Regions from separate parts of the Thiocapsa sp. C2-2m genome, predicted to be linked through region 1. Evidence: predicted binding sites of a transcription regulator. Region 1 holds the regulator's gene; each other region holds the start of a gene.
The links. Region 1 encodes FNR, which switches genes on or off when oxygen is low (the NO sensors DNR and NnrR bind a similar motif). Its sites were predicted from a motif close to TTGATNTANATCAA; they were not measured.
Positions count from the first base shown of each region.

Region 2: AADX97_RS19480 (DUF134 domain-containing protein) is a predicted target of FNR. The motif match lies at 3,941-3,954, and genes of this name have one in related genera.
Region 3: hcp (hydroxylamine reductase) is a predicted target of FNR. The motif match lies at 2,864-2,877, and genes of this name have one in related genera.

Region 1 covers NZ_JBBWVD010000001.1:188,811-195,957, forward strand. The annotation lists gene AADX97_RS00830 (CTP synthase) at 1-928, opposite strand, end outside; gene AADX97_RS00835 (sulfur globule family protein) at 1,255-1,647, shown strand; gene fnr (fumarate/nitrate reduction transcriptional regulator Fnr) at 1,809-2,567, shown strand; gene dnaQ (DNA polymerase III subunit epsilon) at 2,771-3,493, opposite strand; gene rnhA (ribonuclease HI) at 3,682-4,113, opposite strand; gene AADX97_RS00855 (class I SAM-dependent methyltransferase) at 4,106-4,867, opposite strand; gene AADX97_RS00860 (transglycosylase SLT domain-containing protein) at 5,059-6,477, shown strand; gene AADX97_RS00865 (DUF2237 family protein) at 6,554-6,925, shown strand; gene AADX97_RS00870 (murein L,D-transpeptidase family protein) at 6,963-7,147, shown strand, end outside.
Region 2 covers NZ_JBBWVD010000026.1:86,130-93,276, reverse strand. The annotation lists gene AADX97_RS19510 (Crp/Fnr family transcriptional regulator) at 1-301, opposite strand, end outside; gene AADX97_RS19505 (NifB/NifX family molybdenum-iron cluster-binding protein) at 356-727, opposite strand; gene AADX97_RS19500 (ATP-binding protein) at 724-1,788, opposite strand; gene AADX97_RS19495 (ATP-binding protein) at 1,785-2,663, opposite strand; gene AADX97_RS19490 (NifB/NifX family molybdenum-iron cluster-binding protein) at 2,670-3,041, opposite strand; gene petA (ubiquinol-cytochrome c reductase iron-sulfur subunit) at 3,211-3,804, opposite strand; gene AADX97_RS19480 (DUF134 domain-containing protein) at 4,019-4,405, shown strand; gene AADX97_RS19475 (hypothetical protein) at 4,501-5,328, shown strand; gene AADX97_RS19470 (LexA family protein) at 5,371-5,841, opposite strand; gene AADX97_RS19465 (Y-family DNA polymerase) at 6,233-7,147, opposite strand, start outside.
Region 3 covers NZ_JBBWVD010000028.1:26,229-33,375, forward strand. The annotation lists gene AADX97_RS20060 (type I restriction endonuclease subunit R) at 1-2,059, shown strand, start outside; gene AADX97_RS20065 (hypothetical protein) at 2,063-2,299, opposite strand; gene AADX97_RS20070 (hypothetical protein) at 2,625-2,858, opposite strand; gene hcp (hydroxylamine reductase) at 2,993-4,255, shown strand; gene AADX97_RS20080 (TusE/DsrC/DsvC family sulfur relay protein) at 4,426-4,728, opposite strand; gene AADX97_RS20085 (DUF3050 domain-containing protein) at 4,837-5,616, opposite strand; gene AADX97_RS20090 (sulfite exporter TauE/SafE family protein) at 5,844-6,521, shown strand; gene AADX97_RS20095 (sigma 54-interacting transcriptional regulator) at 6,602-7,147, shown strand, end outside.

The sequences.
Region 1 (7,147 bases):
CCTCGGAGAGCGATTTGTATGCCTCGGTGAGGTGCATGTACTTGCCGACCATGCCGACACGGACGACCTGCTCGGGGTGATCGAAACCTTCCAGGACGCGATCCCATTCGGACAGATCCGCCTCTGGGGCCTCGATCCGGAACTGGCGCACCACCAGCTCGTCGAGCTTCTGGTCGTGCAGCAAGCGCGGGATGCGGTAGATATTGTCCGCATCCACCGCCGAGATGACCGCGTCCTCGGTCACATTGGTGAAGAGCGCGATCTTGCGCCGCTCCTCGTCCGGCAGGTGCTTCTCCGCCCGACACAAAAGGATGTCCGGCTGGATACCGATGGAGCGCAGCTCTTTGACCGAGTGCTGCGTGGGCTTGGTCTTGATCTCGCCGGCGGTGCGGATATAGGGCACCAAGGTTAAATGCATGAAGAGCGCGTTCTCGCGCCCCTCCTCCACCCGCATCTGGCGGATCGCCTCGAGGAAGGGCAAGGATTCGATGTCGCCCACGGTGCCGCCGATCTCGACCATGGCCACGTCGGCGCCCTCGGCGCCCAGACGGATCGCCTGCTTGATCTCGTCGGTGATGTGCGGGATGACCTGGACCGTCCGCCCGAGATAGTCGCCGCGCCGCTCCTTGCGGATGACGCTCTCGTAGATCTGCCCGGTCGTGAAGTTGTTGTTGCGACCCATCGGGGTGCGCAGGAAGCGCTCGTAGTGGCCGAGATCCAGGTCGGTCTCCGCCCCGTCGTCGGTCACATAGACCTCGCCGTGCTGGAACGGACTCATGGTGCCCGGATCCACGTTGATATAGGGATCGAGCTTGATCATGGTCACCCGCAGGCCGCGAGCCTCCAACAGCGCCCCGAGAGACGCCGACGCGATGCCTTTACCGAGCGACGAGACAACACCGCCGGTGATGAAGATGAACTTGGTCATGGGGGTCGAGGAGGCAGTCGAGGGCGATGGCCCGTATCCGCCGACACGCTACCAAAATCCCCGGATCCGCTCAACGGGGATACAGGCGCGCGCTGACCCGAGCACTCGGGACGACCATCGCACGCCCGAACCCTGCCGCCGGCCCCGGGCCGGCCCCGGCAAACTTCACAAAATCCAGAGATCTGGGTATATTTGACGGCGTTTCGCAAGTCACGAAACACACCCTCTCGGCGCTGCCGGCGCTCGTCAGGATCGGGCGGCGTCGCAGCGGCCTTGATCGATGTTGTTGATGATGAATGTCAAATGTCAATAGAGGAGCGTCAACGATGCATCAAACAGCGAAATTGTTGAGTGCCGCCGTAATCGCAGGCGCCGCCGCCTTCGCCGTGAGCCCGGCCCAGGCGTGGTGGGGACCGGGTTGGGGCGGTCCGGGCTACGGCGGCTACGGGCCCGGTTATGGCTCCGGTCTCGGCGACTTGTTCGGCGACATGCTCGGCGACGGCTGGGGCGACTTCAACATGAACATGAGCGGCGGCGGTCGCGGCTACGGACGTGGTCGCGGCTACGGACGCGGCTACGGTTACGGCTATCCAGGCTACGGTTACGGTTACCCCGGCTACGGCTATGGCTATCCGGGTTACGGCACCCCCTACTACGGCGTGCCGTATGCTGCGCCCTACGCCGCGCCCGCTGCCCCCGCGACCGGCGAAGCGAAGTAAGCCGAACGCCGATTCGTCAGGCTCGCGTCAAGGCCGCGCCCGCGAGGGCGCGGCCTTTTCTTGCGGGTTCAGGTCGACCCGATGACAAGAAGATAATCTTCGCTTGATCCAGATCAAACGACGGTTCAAAATCAGGCGATCGAAGATTGTGGGGCGATGCTGTGAGCCATCATAAAGTCATCTCGTTGGAGACCATTCGCATCGCCTGCAGGAACTGCTCCCTGTCGTCGCTCTGTTTGCCGATGGGCCTTGCACCGGACGATGTGGAGCGACTCGACGAGATCGTAAAGCGAACACGACCGCTTCACCGGGGTGACTTTTTGTTTCGCGACGGGGACCGATTTCGTTCGCTCTATGTTGTGAAGACCGGCTCCGTGAAGACCTTTGCCCCCAGCCCCGAGGGCGGCGAGCAGGTGCTGGGTTTTCATCTTCCGGGCGAGGTGATCGGGTTGGATGCGATCGACAAGGACATCCACGCCTGCTCGGCCAAGGTGCTCGAGACATCCGCCATCTGCGAGATCCCTTTCACCCGGCTCGAAGAGCTCACGGCGACCATTCCAAGTCTTCAGCATCAGATGTATCGGCTGCTCAGCAAAGAGATCGGGCACGACACGGACATGCTCTTGCTCCTCGGTAAAAAGAACGCCGAAGAGCGGCTCGCCGCCTTCCTGCTTAGCCTGTCCAAGCGACTGCACAAACGCGGATTGTCCGCGACCGACTTCTATCTGAGCATGTCCCGACACGAGATTGGTAACTACCTGGGTCTCGCCGTCGAGACCGTCAGCCGACTCTTCACGCGTTTCCAGGACGATGGCCTGATGAACGTCGACCGCAAGCACATTCAGTTGCTCGACGTGGACACGCTGGAGTCGCTGGTGGGCGGCGCCGGGCAGAATCGGCGCCAACAGCAGCAGAGCTAAACTGCGCCCGCTGCGGCTTTGGGATGCTCGTCGGACTGGATCTGCCCCGGAGCGATCGACAACCCTCGGAGTCGGCGCAGTTTAGGAAATTGAAACGATAAAATTCCAAACGGCGTCTCCGCCGAGACTGCGGGGTTCCAAAAGACCACACAGGATCTCGATGACGCATCTTGCGCCGGGCGCGGTTTAGACCGCGAGCGGTGTCATCCCTCGGCGCGAAGCCAAAGACAACCTTCGGCACTTGCCGCCTGGATCGCCGCGAGTCGCTCGGCGTGGGCGGCGAGCGCGGCCGGATCGGCCTGAGTCACCCGCAATCGCGGCCGACTCGGATCCAGTCGGCCGCGCTGCCGAGCGTTCGGCCCGGCATGAGACGGCGTCGCGAGATCCTCCCCGAGACTCAAGGCCACCTGCCCACCGGTCATGGCGAGATAGACATCCGCCAGGATCTCGGCATCGAGCAGAGCCCCGTGTAGGTCGCGATGGCGATGATCCACGCCGTAGCGCTTGCACAAGGCATCGAGGCTGTTGCGCTGCCCCGGATGGATGCGCCGAGCCATGAGTAGCGTATCCATCACCTCGCATCGATCCCCGATCCGCGGTACTTCGGCATTCCAGCCGGTAATCTCGCGATCGAGAAACCCGAGATCGAAGGCCGCGTTGTGAATGATCAGCTCGGCCCCTTCCAAATAGTCCAGGAAGCCCTCGGCGATCTCGGCGAAGCGCGGCTTGTCGGCGAGAAAGGCGTTGGTGATCCCGTGCACGTCGGAGGCGCCCGCATCGATCTGGCGATCCGGCTGAAGATAGCGGTGGAAGTTGTTTCCGGTCAGGCGGCGGTCGATCAGCTCGACACAACCGATTTCGATGATGCGATGGCCAGCCTGGGGGTCGAGACCCGTGGTCTCGGTATCGAGCACAATCTGTCTCATTTAAACCGCGTCCTAAGTGAAACCCGCCGCGTTGCAGGAAAGCAAATCCCCGAGGACTCCAAATGGCTCGTACCTGACGCGGTTTAAAGAGAAAAATTCCGATATCTGAATCGCGTCTGCGCCGAAGTCAGCCGAGTCACGCGACGCCGAGTCGACGCGAAGACCGCGCATGTCATGCCGGACGCGATTCAGCCCCCGATCCCGCGATTTGCCAGTCGGTCCGCACGCTCGTTCTCGGCATGACCGGCATGGCCCTTGACCCACTTCCAGCGCACCTGATGGCCGCCGATCGCGGTATCCAGACGCTCCCAAAGGTCGCGATTCTTCACGGGCTTGCGTTCGGCCGTCTGCCAGCCGTTGCGTTTCCAACGCGGCATCCATTCCTCGACCCCGCGTTTGACGTATTGAGAGTCGGTGACGATCTCCAGACAGGTCGGACGCTTCATGGTCTCCAGCGCCATGATGACCGCCATCAGCTCCATGCGGTTGTTGGTGGTCGCGCGCTCGCCGCCGCACAGCTCCTTCTCGACGTCGCCCCATCGCAACAGGACACCCCAGCCCCCGGGCCCCGGATTGCCCTTGCAGGCACCGTCGGTGTAGGCGCGCACGCAATCAGGCATGACCGGCCCTGCGTGTCGTCGGCTCCGCCGCACCGCCGCGCAACAGCGAGCGCCGCCCCCAAGCCGGGCGCAGCGGCGTCAAGGTAGCCACCCGCTTGACGGCCCGAATCAAATAGACACCGCCCAGAATCGGCCAGAGTCGCCGCCCCAAGGTGTCGAATGCCGCACAGCTCGGTCCCAAGGCGCGCCGGAACGGCGGCCGAAACATGATGTGCTCTCGAATCTCGATATCGAAACCCAACACGGACAACCGATCCTCGATCTGATAAGCGGTGCGGAAACGCCCGCACCAAGGCACCTGCGTCGCCGAACCGCGCAGCAGGGACCAAAGACCCCAGGCACTGAGCGCGTTGAAGCCCAGCACGATCACTCGACCCTCCGGGATCAGGACGCGCTCGACCTCGCGCAGCACCGCATCCGGATCGGGCGAAAAATCCAAGGTATGGGGCAGCAGGATGGCGTCGATCGAATCGCTCGCAAGCGGCAACCGGCTCGGCAATCCGACGATCTCGCGTCCACCGTGACCCGAGGGCTGCTCGCAGGGCATGAGGATCCGATGGCGGATTCGACTTGAGGCCATGGCGTCTCGAAAGCTCTCGGTCACGCCGATCTGGACCAGGTAATAGCCGAAGGTGTCGCTCAGCAGCCGCTCCACACACGCACTCTCAAGCGCCGCCACCTCGGCTCCGAGCGGCGACCGGTACCAGTCTTGTAGTTCTGCCAGGGGTGACCCCGGACCATTGCGCACAGTCATGCCGATGCCTCTTCGAGACGCGCATGTTAACCGTGTTTGAGCGCACTGTCGTGCAGGCGTGCAGGCGAATTTTCTGCGGCCCAATCTGGAATTGGATCTGGAATTGAAGGCCGGCTTTGGGTATGATGCTTTTCTAATTCCTAGAAAACTCAAATATACAATCACTTACTAGGGATTGTTAGGGGGGAAAGATGCTTGATGCCGCTCGTTTGGTGCGCTCGCTCGGCGCGCTCGGCGTCCTGACGCTGATCTTGAACGGTTGTGCGACGGAGACCCGACATGTCGAGAACGACCTCGGAGACCCCGGCTACTCAGGCATGGTTTCCGCGCGCGAATACGGTTACGTCCGACCGGCCACGGATGTTGTGGTCATGGAAAGACGCACCGCCGGGCGTGTGGATTCGCGCGGTGACCTCTGGAACCGTGTCCGCACCGGGATGACCCTCGATCTCTACGCAGACGCCCGCATCGACAGCACGGTGGAGCGCTTCCGCCGAGACCCCCAGTATCTCTCCAGGATGTCCCAGCAGGGGATGCCTTATCTGCATATGATCGTGACCGAGATCGAGCGGCGCGGACTGCCGATGGAGCTCGCCTTCCTGCCCCATGTCGAAAGCCGGTTCAATCCGGTTGCGACATCGCCCAAGGCGGCCGCCGGGATTTGGCAGTTCATGCCCTACACCGGGCTTGAGATGGGCTTACGACAAGATGCCTGGTACGACGGCCGACGTGACCCGCTGGCGTCCACCGGCGCGGCACTCGACTATCTCGAGCAGCTCAACCGACGCTTCGACGGCGACTGGACGCTCGCCATGGCTGCGTACAACTGCGGTCCGGGTCGCGTGGCCGCCGCACAGGCCGCCAATCGCCGCAGCGGCAAGCCGACCGACTACTGGTCACTCAACCTTCCGAACGAAACCAAGCACTACGTTCCACAGATCCTCGCCACCGCACGCTTGGTCGCCGCACCGGCCCGCTACGGCCTCAATCTTCCGCCGGTGCCCGATCGTCCCCAGCTCGAGGTGGTCCGCACGCAGCAGCCGGTCGATTTGAACCGGGTTGCCTCGGCGACCGGCGTTCAGCTCTACGAGCTGCAGCGTCTCAACCCCGCACTCAAGCTCGGACGGACGGCCCCCGACAGCCCCGGCCATATCTTGGTGCCGGTCGGGACCGGTCAGCGGATCGGCAAGAAGATGGGCCAGGTCCAGATCATGCCGGCTATGGCCGCCGTGGCCCAATCCCGACCCAGCGCCGCGACCCGCTCGAAGGTCGCACGCGCCGAGCGCCATAAGATCCATGCGGTGAAGGGTGGCGAAACCATCGCCTCGATCGCCCGCGCGAACGGTATCGAGCCGCGCACACTCGCGGAGCTGAACGGCATCTCCGTTCGCGAGCCGCTGCTCCCGGGTCAAACACTCAAGGTCCAGGCCACCGATGACTCCGCCTTGATCACGCACCTAGTCACCAAAGGCGACTCGATCAAGACACTGGCAAAACGTTACGGCGTGAGTGTCAAGGATCTCCAGCGTTGGAATCGGCTCGCCCAGACGCGGCTGAATCCCGGCGACCTGATCCTCATCTATCCGCCCGGGCGGGCTCCAACCTCCTGACAGTAGATCCATTGGGCTGGTACACTTCAACGGGGCGCGCGAGCGCTTCTATAGGCACTTCCGAAGGGACAGCTCGATGATGAATCACAAAAACGTCTTGGGTGAACCGCTCGAGGTCTGCTCGACCGATCCCTTGACCGGCTTCGCGCGCAACGGTAAGTGCGAGACCGGCCCGCGGGACGCGGGATCCCACACGGTGTGCGCCCGCATGACCCGCGAGTTCCTTGAGTTGAGTCTCGCCCGCGGCAACGACCTCGTGACCCCCCAACCCGAATACGGTTTTCCCGGTCTCAAGCCGGGCGACCGCTGGTGCCTCTGTGCTGCGCGGTGGCAAGAGGCCCTCGAAGCCGGCGTAGCCCCGCGCGTCGTACTGAGGGCGACCCACGAGCGCGCGCTTGAGGTCGTCAGTCTCGCCGACATCAAATCGCATGCCTTCGATCTGTCGTGACGCGAAGGGGAAATCTGGCGGAGCAGCAGGTCGCGCCTTGATCATCGCCGCGGTGCTGTCGATGTTCTCGGCGCACTCAGCGGCGATGTCGTATCTTCCCATCGCAGATCCTGGCGCCCCACGTAACCTCGACCACTCCCATCGCGCACCCTCGGGCAAGGCAGACCGGTTGGTCGTCAAGAAGACCGAGCGTCGCCTCTACCTGATGCGCGGCGAGCGGGC
Region 2 (7,147 bases), on a different contig from region 1:
ACGCAGGAAAGGGTCGTCCACTCAGGATGCAGGAGGTGGTGATGACGCAGCTCTCACCGGGCTGCACGCGATACAGGGTGATCTCCCGACCGTTTTCACCGAGCTTGTAGACCCGTCCGGTGCCGGTGAGCACCAGCGGGAGATGGGTGCACTGGGCGCCGTCGTGACAGATGAGCTGTCCGGCCGGGAGTCGAGCCAGCGTGCTGTGATCGAAGAGCTCGGCGCAGAAGGCCGCCGGCGCTTCGCGCAGAAACGCGAAGCTGTCGAGAATACGTTGGCGTTGCCAGGGATCGCTGATCATGTGGGCCGCGTCAGCCGATCGGCGAGCCGGTGTCCGACTGAGCGTCGAATGCCCTCAGCCGTGCCCATGCGCCACGCTTTCCGAACAGGGGGCGGCAGCGCTCAGTGTGCCACTCAGATAGCGCTCCACCGACGCGCGCACAGTGCCGCTTGCGCCAGTGGCGGTCTTGATGCCGGCCTGTGTGAAGAACTCGATCGCCCCTCCGCCCATGCCGCCGCTCAACATGACGTCGGCCTGCTGCTGCCTGATGAAGTCCGGGATCTGGCCTGGCTCATGCGCGTCTGAGAAGGGATTGGCGAGATCGCGTGTCGCGGTGACCGCGCCGTTCTCGACGTCCACCAGAATGAAGAAGGGGGCATGACCGAAATGCTGGGCGACCTGGCTGTCGAGGCCCTGGCTGGTTTCGGCGGTGACGGCAATTTTCATCGTGAATCTCCGGGTGGATCAAGGGTTGGTGGAATCGATGTGCAGCCGCGCCGGGCCGATTGAAGACCGGGTCGACTGCTCTGATGATCAATCGGTTCGTGTTTTGACAGCCGCTGAAGCGACGGTGCGTCGTCTGTCTTCTCAAACCTGTCGGGCGGTTGCGCCGGCCCCGGCACCAGGGCCGACACCAAGCGCTCCCAGACGGCGGACAGGGCGAGGCTCGCGGGCGCATCGGGGCGATACGCGGTGACCGCCTCGCCGGCCACCATCGCTCGGGCGATGGTCGGATCAAACGGGATATGCCCGACCGTGAGGATGCCGTTCGCCTGGCAATCGGCTTCGATCGCCCGAGCACCGGCCGGATACAGGTCGGCCTTATTGATGCACACCAGTGCCGGCACGCCGAAATGCTGGACGGTTTGGAGCGCGCGACGCAGATCCTGGATCCCGGAGACCGTCGGCTCGGTGACCAGCAGGGCCAGATCGGCGCCTGAGACGGCGGCAATGACCGGACAGCCGATGCCGGGCGGTCCATCGATCAGCACCAGTTGGCGCTGATCGTCCAGGGCCTGCTGACGGGCGCGCTGCCGCACCTGCGTGACCAGCTTGCCGGAGCTTTCCTGTCCCGGATACAGATGGGCATGATGGAGCGGTCCGTAGCGGCTGTCGGAGTACGCGTATTCGCCGACGGTTTGCTCCTGCATGCCGATGCTCCCGGTCGGGCACTGATAGACGCAGGCGGCGCAGCCGTCGCAGGCAATGGGGTCGATGACCCAACCCGTATCGGTCTCGACGATGGCATCGAAGCGGCAGACCGACTCGCAGTCGCCGCACTGCGCGCACAGGTCGTCGTCGATCAGGGCCACCTGACCGCCGCGAAACGGCTCGGTGTTCAACCGCTGCGGCCGGAGCACCAGCTCCAGATTCGCCGCGTCCACATCGGCATCGGCCAGGATGACCTGACCGGCAAAGGGTCCCAGGGACGCCAGATGGGCGAAGGCCGCGGTGACGCTGGTCTTGCCGGTGCCGCCTTTGCCGCTGAGGATGACGAGCTGTTTCATGGGGTCACCTCGGCGAGGATGCCTTCCAGCAGGTTGCGGAATCGGGGCCGATACTCGGCATCGGCTTCCACCAGGGTGCGGCCGCCGGCGATCGCCTCGGCGATGCGCCGCTCCATCGGGATGCGCAGCAGAATCGGCAATTCGCTCTCGGCGCAATAGGCCTCGACGGCGTTGTCGCCGATCCCGTCGCGGTTGATCACCACGCCGGCAGGGATGTTCAGCTCACGGGCGATGGCAACGACCTGTTTCAGGTCGTGCAGGCCGAAGGGCGTCGGCTCGGTTACGAACAGCACGAAGTCCGCCCCGCGCAGCGTCTCCACCACCGGGCAGGCCGCACCCGGCGGGGCATCGCGAATCTCCAGAGGGCGACGCGGCGCGCCGTTGCCCGCCGACGTTGCCGCGGGGGCGCGTTTCTTGAGCTCGCGCAGGATCGGCACGCCCATCGCTTGTCCGACGTTCATCAGACCCTGGGCAAAGGTCATCCCATCGGGTGTGGTCCCGCTGTCGATCCGACCGGTGACGAACAGATGCTCGCTGATCGCCTGCTCCGGGCACATCCAGGTGCAACTGCCGCAGCCGTGACATAGATCGTCGAATACCAGCGTCGTTTCACCGACCACGGCAATCGCATTGAACTGGCAGATCTCGGCGCAGGTTCCGCAGTGGGTGCAGATCTGCTCATCCACCCGCGGGACCTGGACCCCGACGTCCCGCTGGACCTCCAGGCGCGGATGCAGAAACAGCGCGGCGTTGGGCGCCTCCACGTCGCAATCGAGAAAACGCACCGCGTGCCCTTCGGCCGCGACCTGCGCGAGACTGGTGGCGACGGTGGTCTTGCCGGTGCCGCCCTTGCCGCTGGCGATGACGATACGCATCCCGGTTCAGTCTCCGTGATGGCCGCCATGCGTGGCCTGATCGGCCGGGGTCAAATCCCCCGAGGTGAACGCGGCCAGGATCTCGGCGGCGCTTTGGGCCTCATTGCCCGACGCAAGGAGACATTGGATGTGCGCCGCCGACAGGGTGCGGAACGCCTTGGGCCCGTACGCCCCGCTGACGACGGCCTGGGCGCCGAGCTTGGCGATACATTGCGCGGCCAGCACGCCGGCTCCGCCCGATGCCGAAACGGCCGGATTGGCATGGACGCTCCAGTCGCCGGTGACCGTTTCCACCAGACAGAAGGACTGCGCGCGCCCGAAACGGGCGTCGAAGGGTGCATCAAGCGATTGGCCGGAAATGGAAATAGCGAGTTTCATTTCAGTTCTTTCGGGATGTCCTGGTTGGCTGTATGCAGCCGCTCGGAGAGTCGGCCGATGAGGGTGTGCAGATATTGGATCCTCCTCTGACGGGTGATGTGTACCGTTCGATGCTGCGATTGCCGCGGTGAGAGAGCCTTGTCGATCGGCTCGGCCCCGTCGGTCCGGATCAGCCCGGCTGGCCATCCTCGCCGATGAGAAGCGTCGTGTCGGTGAGATAGCGATGCTTCGGGATGACTAGGTTGGTGGGCGCCGGGACGTTCTTGAAAACCCGCGCCGCCAGATCGAAACGCGAACCATGGCAGGGGCAGAAGAAACCGCCCTTCCAATCTGCCCCCATGTCATCCGGGGCGACTTCAGGCCGATAAGTCGGCGCGCAGCCCAGATGCGTGCAGATGCCGACGACGACCAGATAGGCCGGCTTGATGGAGCGGGTGGCGTTCTGACAATAGGCCGGCTGCTGTGGCACCTCCGAGGCGGGATCGACGAGATTCGGATCGTTTTCCGGCAAGGCGGCCAGCATCTCGGGTGTCCGATGAGTGATCCACACGGGCTTGCCGCGCCATTTGACGCGCAGCAGGCCACCAGGCTCCAGATTGGCGATATCCGCCTCGACCGGCGCTCCCGCGGCCCGCGCGCGGGCACTCGGATTCATCGATGCGACGAAGGGGACCAGCGCAAAGCCGGCGCCGACGGCGCCCACCAGACCGGTGGCGGCGACGAGAACGCGACGCCTCGTCTTGTTCACAACCTGCTCGCTCATGAGGGTCTGTCTCCGAACGAAGACGCGCCGAAGCCGATGCCGGGCGGCGCTCCTCGTCGTTTGAATGAAAGTGGGGTGAAGGTGATATTCCGACTGGACTGATCGGCATTGTCCCGCACCCGCCGCGTGCATTGCCCTGATATCCGTCAATGTCAAACGCACATATGTGCGTTTTACTGAGCGCATTGAACTGCACAATCGAGCCATGGGAGGCATGATGCCGGGTCGAACGCGACGCGCCCGCTGTATCGGATTCGATCCGGGCTTTCTCTGCTTCAAACCCTGCGGTCGACCGGGACGGGGCCTGGAGACGCTGACGCTGCGCGCCGACGAGTTGGAAGCCTTGCGGCTTGCGGATCTGGAAGGCCTGTATCAAGAGGACTGTGCCGCGCGGATGGGCATCTCGCGGACCACCTTCTCACGCACCCTGGCGCAGGCGCGCCGCACGGTGAGCGATGCCCTGATCAACGGCAAACGACTGCTGGTTGAGCCGAGCGCAGACCACGGAAACGCGCTCCTGTCATCGAGCGACAGATCACAAACCGCTGCGTCGCCCTCGATGACCAGGAGGGGCGACGCAGATCGCAGCGCTGGCCGCTAATGCGTCAGTAGGCCAAAGCTGGACCAGGATCCCGCAGCAATTCCCGCCGAAAAATCTTTCCATTTGAAAACTGTAGGTTAGCTCAGGCTCGGAAGATGCTCGGTGCGGTGCTGGTGCATCCGGACTGCGCGGAGGTCTTCCCGCTCGCCCCCGAGCCGATCCTCAAGCCCGACGGGGCGAAGAAGAACGACTGCGAGCGCAACGCCGCCAAGCGCCTGCTCACGGATCTGCGCCGCGAGCACCCGCACCTGAAGCTGATCGTGGTGGAAGACGCGCCGGCCTCCAACGGCCCGCACATTCGCCATCTGCAAGCGCTTGATCTACGTTTTATTCTCGGCGCCAAGCAGAGCGACCACACGTTTCTCTTCGACTGGGTGGCGGCCAGCGCGCGCACCATCGAGGCGAGCTTCAGCGACGCGAAGGGATTCCGCCACCGCTTTCGTTACCTCAACGGCGTGCCGTTGAACGACGCCAACTTCGACCTCGAGGTGAACTTCCTCGAGTACCGGGAACACGCCCCCGACGGCAGCGTCACCCACTTCTCTTTGGTGACCGACATCCCCGTCGAGGACAGCAACCTGATGACCCTGATGCGAGGAGCCCGCGCACGCTGGAAGATCGAAAACGAGACCTTCAACACCCTCAAGAACCAAGGCGATCACTTCGAGCACCACTTCGGTCACGGCAAACAGTCTCTCAGCACCGTGCTTATGCACCTGATGATGCTGGCGTTTCTGATCGATCAGATCCAACAGCGCTGCTGCCGGCTGTTCCAAGCCGCCTTGACGGCCGCCAAGAGCAAGACCCGGCTGTGGCGCAAGCTGCGCAACCGCTTCGATCTGTGCCTGATCCCCAACTGGGAGACGCTCTATCGGTCCATCATCCACCCGCCGCTGATCGCCTTGATGCTCGACACCACCTAGAGGACCGCCGTGAACGACTGTGCTCGAAGCCAATCTTGAGGGTCACCAAAAGCCAACCGTTGCAGCAGCGCCGCCCGGCGGCGAGAGGAGTGCCATGCCTGAACGTTCTCCACATGCGTCCGCGACGGTCTCGATCGATGCCGGGCGTACACGGCGGGAATTGCTGTACTTATTCGAGGCGTACTGCCGAAACACATCATCCATCTGCAATGAGAGTTGTGGATTGAGCGTGGCGCGATAGCCGTCGATCCGGGCCACCACCGTCTCGCCGTTCTCGGCCGTCGGGCGTTGCTCCACGACGACCAGATCGCCGGTGTCGATACCGTCGTCGGTCATGGAGTCGCCGCGCACGTACAGGGCAAAACTGCGAGCTGCCGCATGCCGTTTCACCAGACGGGCGGGAACCGTCAGGGTCTCGCGCGCCTCGACCGCGAGGACCGGCTGACCGGCGCTGACCAGACCGAGCAGCGGCAGCTCGACGGTGGGCTCCTCGCTCGGGTCGAGTGGCTCCAAGTCGGGGTACCAGGTGGGCGCAGCTGTCTACGAATCGGTTGCAAGACATCGTCCATCACGATCTCCGGGCGGTGAGAGTGTATTCGGGGAGTTTAGCCGCAGAACCGGGATCATGCGCGCCCAATAGCGGCGGATTCGCCTACTTCTCCGCCGATATCGAAAACAGCCTCGGACCCAAACACCGCCTCTTGCAGCCTCGCTTGCGTGTTCACGATGGCGTCGCACGCCATCTCGACCATGGCATTGACGATCGCCTGCTCGAGCAGAAGACGTTTGGTCTTGCGGTGTCAGTCGCGTTCGGCTTCGGTGAACAGCGGGCCTGCCAGATAGATGACGCGCATGATCAACCTTCGACGATCCCGTGTGTTCGTCATCGAACCCCGCGTCGGGATTACCCCGCGCGTACCCTCGCCAACCCCGCCCAGCGCGTCGTCGAGATCCCGGAGCCACGCTCCGAGCGACGCCGCCAGCCGGACCCGCGCAGTTGACCCGCGAACCGCAGGGTCTCGCGCCCGTACTTGCGATTGACCGCATCCAGCACCGCCATACGGCGCCGTGCGCGCTCCTCCTCCCCGACCTCGGCGAACAGATCCGCCGGCGCCTGCCCGGCCGGGACCACATCCGGCAGCAGCACCCCGGCCTTGCGGTAGGCATCCCCGGCGCGGAACAGACGCTCGACCCCGCGCGTTGCGGCCCGTACCAGCGCCGTGCTGTCCTGGGTCGGCACCGGGAAACCCAGGGTCACGGCGTTGGCGTAGAACGCCCGGCCCGTCTCGAAGGGGTTGGTCTGCACGAACACCGTCAGCGCCGGGGCGGCGAGCCCCTGCGACCGCAGCTTCTCCCCGGCACGGCTCGCAAACGCCGTCACCGCCGCCCGCAGCTCGGCCGGCGCGGTCACCGCGGCACCGAAGCTGCGCGAGACCATAACCTGCCGGCGGGGCGGCGCCACCTCCTCCAGCGCCAGACAGGCTTGCCCACGCAGCTCCCGGGCGATGCGCTCGACCACCACCCCGAAGGACGCGCGCAACCGCTGCGGGTGCGCCTCGCGCAACGCCCGCGCATCGGCGATGCCGAGCGCGCGCAGACGTGCCCCCGAGCGACCCGCGATGCCCCAAAGGTCTTCGACCGGAACTGAGGTCAGCACGGCGTCCCGATCCGGCAGCTCAGACCAATCGAGCACCGGCCCGGCCGGTCCCTGGCCCTTTTTGGCCAGCCGATTGGCAAGCTTGGCGAGCGTCTTGGTCGGGGCGATGCCGACCGCCACCGGGATGCCGGTCCAGCGCCGCACGGTGCGGGCGATCTCCAG
Region 3 (7,147 bases), on a different contig from region 1:
GATCTTCGACTTCCAGCGCACCACCGGCGTGGTGGCGGTGATTACCGACAAGCAGGGCAGCAAGAGCAGCGCCCTGGCGGAGGCACTGGCGGCGGGCAAGAAGATCATCGTCTGTACCATCCAGACCTTCCCCTGCGCGCTTGCGGCGGTGCGGGAGCTGACGGCGACACAAGGCAAACGCTTCGCGGTGATTGCCGACGAGGCGCACAGCTCTCAGAGCGGCGAGTCGGCGGCTAAACTGAAGGAAATTCTCTCCCCCGAGGACATTGCTGACCTCGCCGACGGCGGCGAGGTCAGCAGCGAGGACATCCTGGCCGCCCAGATGGCGGCCCGCGCCAGCGACTCCGGCATCACCTTCGTGGCCCTGACCGCGACGCCGAAGGCGAAGACCCTCGAACTCTTCGGCCGATTGCCGGACCCGAGCAAGCCTGCGGGGGAAGACAATCTGCCGGAAGCCTTCCATGTCTACTCCATGCGCCAGGCGATCGAGGAGGGCTTCATTCTCGACGTGTTGCGCAACTACACCCCCTACAGCCTGGCGTTCAAGCTCGCCACCGGGGGGAAGGAACTGGACGCGCGGGCGGTCGAGCGCGCTGCGGCCATGCAGGGTCTGATGCGCTGGGTGCGCCTGCATCCCTACAACATTGCCCAAAAGGTCCAGGTGGTGGTGGAGCACTACTGGTCCGTCGTGGCCCCGCTGCTGGACGGGCAAGCCAAGGCCATGGTCGTACTCGGCAGCCGCGTGGAGGCGGTGCGCTGGCAGATCGCGATGACCAAGTACATCGCTGAGCAGCGCTATCCCCTGGGGGTGCTGGTGGCCTTCTCCGGGGAGGTGAACGACCCGGAGTCAGGCCCGGATCCCTTCACCGAGCGCGGCAAGGCCCTCAACCCCGGGCTCAACGGGCGCGACATCCGCGACGGCTTCAAGAGTGGCGACTACCAACTGCTCCTGGTGGCGAACAAGTTCCAGACCGGCTTCGACCAGCCGCTCCTCTGTGGGATGTACGTGGACAAACGCCTGGCCGGGGTGCAGGCGGTTCAGACCCTCTCGCGGCTGAACCGTGCCCATCCGGGCAAGGACATCACCTACGTCCTGGACTTCGTCAACGACCCCGCCGAGGTCTTGGCGGCCTTCCAGCCCTACTACGAGACCGCGGCGCTCTCGGACGTCACGAATCCCGACCTGGTGTTTGATCTGCGCGCCAAGCTCGACGCCGCGGGCCACTACGACGACTACGAGGTTGCGCGCGTGGTCGCGGTCGAGCTGGACCCCAAGGCGACACAGAAGCAACTCAGTGCCGCCGTGGAGCCCGTGGCCGATCGTCTCGTCAAACAGTACGCCGCCGCCAAGAAGGCGCGGACGGCGGCCAAGGCACAGCAGGATGCCAAAGCCGAGCAGGAGGCCCGCGAGACCATGGACGCCCTGGTGCTCTTCAAGCGCGACATCGGCACCTACCTGCGGGTCTACACCTTCCTGTCGCAGATCTTCGACTACGGCATCACCGACATCGAGAAGCGGGCGATCTTCTTTCTCCGGCTGTTGCCGCTCTTGGACTTCGGGCGCGAGCGCGAGACGGTCGATCTGTCGAAGGTCCGGCTCACGCACCATGCGCTGCGCGGCAAGTCCCAGCGGAATCTCGCCTTGGGTATCGGAGACGGGGACGACCCGGCGGACTATCTGCTCAAGCCGATGAGCGCGACCGGGTCGGGCGAGGTGCAGGACCCCGAGAAGGTCCGGCTGGCCGAGATCATCAAGGCCCTCAACGACCTCTTCGAGGGCGTGCTCACCGACGAGGATAAGCTCTTGTATGTTAATGAGGTTCTAAAGACCAAGCTCTTGGAGTCGGGGATCCTGGTGCAGCAGGCGCTGAACAACAGCAAGGAGCAGTTCGCCGCCTCGCCGAATCTGGACGACGAACTGACCAACGCCATCATCGACGCCCTCGACGCGCATACCGCCATGGGCCAGCAGGCGCTCAATTCCGAGCAGGTGCGCGAGGGAATCAAGCGGGTACTACTCGGCCCCGGACAACTCTGGGAGGCGCTGCGGGTGCGTTGAGGATCAGTCCGGGACCGCGACCCCGAACGCATCCATGCCGTCGGGGTTGGCTACGCTCCCGCAATCGCCGACTTCGGCGGGTGCGACCGGATAGCCGGCCTCTCGCACCAGCAGGCGGGCAGCGGCGTAGGTTGATGCGGTGCCGACGCACACGGGATGATGAAGCTGGCCTCGGGAATCGAGGCGAACGACGATCACGTCGCGCGCGGTACCGTCCAGGCGGGATTGACTGCTGCTCATGCTCCTTGCTCCTTGAGTGTGTGCCTGACATGCATGGCGATTGTGCGCCTCGATGGCCGCGACGGGGAGTAGAGCAAAGCCATCAATCGATGATTTTCCATGACCTCAGCCGGCCTTGCTCGTAACCCCGGCCATCGTGGCACCTGGCGCAGAGCGCCACGGGCATGCGTGACACCGCAGAGCGGGTGTCACGAGCGAACAAGTGGTCGAGGGCTCTACTCGTTGTCGTTGTCGTTGTCGTAATCGGATTCCGGACGAACACGACAACGACAACGTCACCGATCGTCAGCACAAGCGATCGGGATCGAATTTTCGGCAAATCCACTCAGCGCAGCACAAACCAGCCGATCGCCCCGCAGGCCAGGATGAGGATGGCGGGGTTGATGCGCTTCCAGAACAGCAGCAGGACGCTCGCCAGACCGAATCCCTGGGTCATGCCGTTGAACCAGAGCGGTCGATCCATGTTGAAGCTGGCTGTCTTGCCCACGGCATCGACGCCCGCGAGCGTCAACGCGATCGTGATGGGTGCCAGTCCGTGTCCGGGGCTCCTTGGGTCCACCCGTTTTGATCTAAGTCAAGGATACCGGGGTGTGCCCTCTCCAGACTGGGCGCCCCTTCATCGACCCCAACGATCGACACCGATCCGGGGGAGCGACAAGGGCACCTTGATCCCGATCCGATTCAGAGGCACCCATGCACTGCAACCAATGCGAACAGACCTACCATAAGACCGGCTGCGTCACCTCCCCCGGGATGTGCGGCAAGGACGCCGATGTCCAGTCCCTGCAGGAGATGCTGCTCTACGGTCTGAAGGGGATGGCTGCTTACGCCCACCATGCGCGGCGTTTGGGCAAGTCCGACGAGAGGGTGTCGGCCTTCATCGAGGAGGCGCTCTTTGCGACCATGACCAACGTTAATTTCGACGTGAAGAGTCTGCTCGAATATTGTCTGGAATGCGGACGGATGAATCTGCGCGTCATGCAGATGCTCGATGAAGGTCATATCGATGCCTTCGGCAAGCCGGCACCGATCAAGGTGAAGGAGGGGACGCAAGCGGGCCGCGGCATCCTGGTGACCGGTCATGATCTGGCGGACCTGCGGGATCTGCTCGGGCAGGTCGAAGGGACCGACATCAAGGTCTACACGCACGGCGAGATGCTGCCCGCGCACATGTATCCCTTCTTTCAGAACCACCCGAACCTGGTCGGGCATTACGGCGGTGCTTGGCAGAACCAGAAGCGCGAGTTTGCGGCCTTCCCGGGTCCGGTGGTGGCGACGACCAACTGTGTTCTGATCCCGCCTGCGAGCTACAAGGGTCGGCTCTTCACGACCCGCGGGACGGCGGTTCCCGATGGCCAGCGGGTGCTCGGCGGGGATTATTCCGAGGTGATCGCCGAGGCCATGCGTTGCGAGCCCTGCGAGGAACGGATGACGGGTGAGTCGACCGTCGGTTTTCATCGCACGGTGCTCTTGGATCATGCACAGACGATCGTCGACGCGGTGAAGGCGGGGCAGATCAGCCGGTTCTTCGTGATCGGCGGATGCGACGGGGCGGATCCGGGTCGCAACTATTTCAGCGACTATGCGCAGGGCACACCGGATGATTCGTTCATTCTGACCTTGGGCTGCGGCAAGTACCGGATCCGCGATCATGAATACGGCGAGCACCTCGGCTTCCCGCGTCTAATGGACATGGGCCAATGCAACGACGCCTACGGCGCCATCGCGGTCGCATCCGCCTTGGCCGAGGCATTCGAGTGCAGCGTCAACGAGCTGCCGCTGACCCTGGTCATCAGTTGGTTCGAGCAGAAGGCGGTCGCTGTTCTGCTGACCTTGCTGAGCCTCGGAGTCAAGGGGATCACCCTGGGTCCGAACGCGCCGGCCTTCGTTTCGCCGAACGTCTTTGCGATCTTGCAGGAACGATTTGATCTTCGTTTGAGCGGGAATGATGCCTAAGGGGATCTTCGGCTTGCCATGAGCGCTTAGGCGAAATCCGGAAATCCTTCTATCAAGGTAGTAGGTTGTGCCGAGCCGTGCGAGGCACAACCAACCGTCGGCGCAAGTTGTGCTTCCTATCGTCAGCACAACCTACGGGTCTACGGGTGGGGAAACTGCCGGAACTTGCTTTAAACGCACCCGGTCGGCTTCGGCAATCCACCCCACTTGCAGATCAGCTTCATCGGCCCCTTCCTGAAGATGTCGTAGAGGTCTTTGGTCGAGACCTTCTGCTTCTTGGCGAAGATGCGGATCGGCGGGACGACGCCGTCGGCCTCGTACATGGTCCTTGCCTCACGGATGAATCCCATCACCTGCTCGGTCATCTCGAATTCATCCGACTTGGCCAGCTCGATGGCGATCTCTTCGCTCCAGTCATCGCGATTGAGGAGAAAGCCTTCGTTGTCGAGAGGGACGCTCAGTGCTTCGGTCATGGGTACGGCTCCAGGATTGTGTTCCAGCGAAGATTTACGATTCACGCCAATGGTGGTGGCGAGGCGTGCCGATACAAGTCGTTCGTGACTTGCCGGCCCGTCCGCGCGTCAGCTCGCCCGGCCGGCCTGGATCGCCTCCAGCACACCGTCCCAGAATCGGATGCGTGCGCAGATCGCCTCCTCGGCCGCGGTTTCGGCCTCGTCGATCCGTTTTGGGTCATCGCCGCAGAGCTGCTCGAGCAGTTTCATCGACAGGGGGCCGTGGAAGTCCTCGTCGAGGTGGATATGCCGGTTCAGGTAATGATGGAAAATGGGCGCCTGCGCCTCGGTGATCCGCATCTGCTCGAGGAACTGCCTGAACATGCCGGGAATCAGCTTCTCGCGTCCGAGGGCCAGTGCGGCCGCGACCAGATGGGGTTTGTCTTCGCGGATGAAGCAGAAGGTGGTCTCGGAGAAATAGCGCGACGGCAGCGGGACCATCGATGCGTAAAGTGCCTTGTCGACACCCTGCTCGGCGACCAGATCGAGGAAGCGTCTCGGCATCTCGCCGTCGGCGCCGATCTCGGTCATGGCGCGACAGTACAGCTCGAAATGGCTGGCGTGCTCGATGCCGCCACCGGGGAGCGGCACGCTGTCGGATTCCTCTTCGAGCACAAGCTGGTTGATGAAATAGCGCACACCCGCGTCACCATGCGGCATCCATGGCACCGTGACGGGTGCGATTCGGGCCTGCAGGTACTTGATCAAGGACATGAAGTCCCAGACCGAGAAGATATGGTGACTCATGAAGACCTGGAGGTCCTCGATACGCTCGATGGCGCCGTAGATCGGATGTGCGTTGAGCTGTTCCTGCAGGGGCCGGATGTGGTCCAGGTTCAGTGATGCCATGAGTCCCGTCCTCGTTATTTCAGTATTTCAGTCGACACTGAATCGACAATATAAGGCGTTCCGGCTAGAAATCTCCAGTACGAGGCGATGAGTGCCTGATCGATGTCATCGCGGGCGGGGAATCTTCCGATTAGCCTGGTCTCGGGCCGGGATGCGATCCCGGCGAGACGTGTCGCGATGGAGTCGGGCAGGATGACGGATGATCGGGTCGGACGGTTTTTCGCGGGATGACGGGCTCCGCTTACGCGCTCGCGTTCGTCGTCGGGCTGCTGAGTGCCATGCACTGTATCGGCATGTGCGGCGGGATCAGCGGTGCCTTGAGCTACTCGCTGCCGGCGCAGACGCGCAATGATCGCGGACGGCTCGGTCTGTTCGTGCTGGCCTTCAACCTGGGGCGGATCGCCAGCTATGCCGCGGCCGGGGCCGTCTCGGGTGCATTCGGGGCCGCGCTGCTCGGCTCGGGCGCACCAGCCTGGCTGTTCGAGTGCGTGCGCTGGTTGGCCGCCGCCATCATGATCGGCATCGGGCTCTATATCGGGGGTTGGTTCCCCCGGTTCGCGAGGATCGAACGGCTCGGACTGCCTCTTTGGCGGCGGCTCGAGCCGCTCGGCCGACGCCTTTTGCCGGTGACCACGCTGCCGCGTTCCGTCCTGTTCGGCATAGTCTGGGGGTGGTTGCCTTGCGGGCTGGTCTACAGCATGCTTCTGAGCACGCCCGCGCAAGGCGGTGTTCTGGCCGGGGCGCTCTACATGGCCCTGTTCGGTGCGGGGACCTTGCCGATCTTGGTACTGGGGGGCCTCTTTGCCGGACAGCTCTTTCGGCTCGGTCAGGATCGACGCTTTCAGGCCATGGCCGGTATCGGCGTGATCCTGCTTGGGCTCTTGACCTTCATCGTCAACGGATAGAGCCGGACGTACCCGAGAGGGCGCCGCGAGCGCAGTCGAACCTATACGAGCACAAAGCAAACGATTTCGGATGGGGTGTCATGACGACTCTGATTGGCCGGTCTCCCGACTTTAATCGACTCCGCAATGCCCTGGCGATGGTTGCCGCGACGGATGTGGGCGTTCTCCTGTTGGGCGAGCCCGGCACCGGAAAAGAGACCCTGGCGCGCGAGATCCATGCGAGCAGCGCCCGTCGCGATGGCCGGTTCGGCATGCTCGCCTGCACCGGGGCACCGCCCGACGCGCTCGATCGATGCTTATCGACGTTTGCGCAGGACGCACCGGGGACCTTCTATCTGGATGAGGTCGGTGATCTGAATGCGGCGGATCAGGCGCGCCTGCTGCACCTCATCGTCGAGCAAGACGCCGCCCGCGACGGGTCTCCTTTCGGATCAAAGCTGAGGATCATCGCGGCCTCGGCCTTGGACCTCGATCGGCTGGTCCTGCAGGGGGCGTTTCGGCGCGATCTGTATCTGCGGCTCTGCGTCGTTCCGCTGGAGGTGCCGCCGTTGCGTGCACGGGCGCTCGATATTCCGGCGCTGACGCAACACTTCATCGCGACGGCGGCGGCGCGACATCGTCTCGAT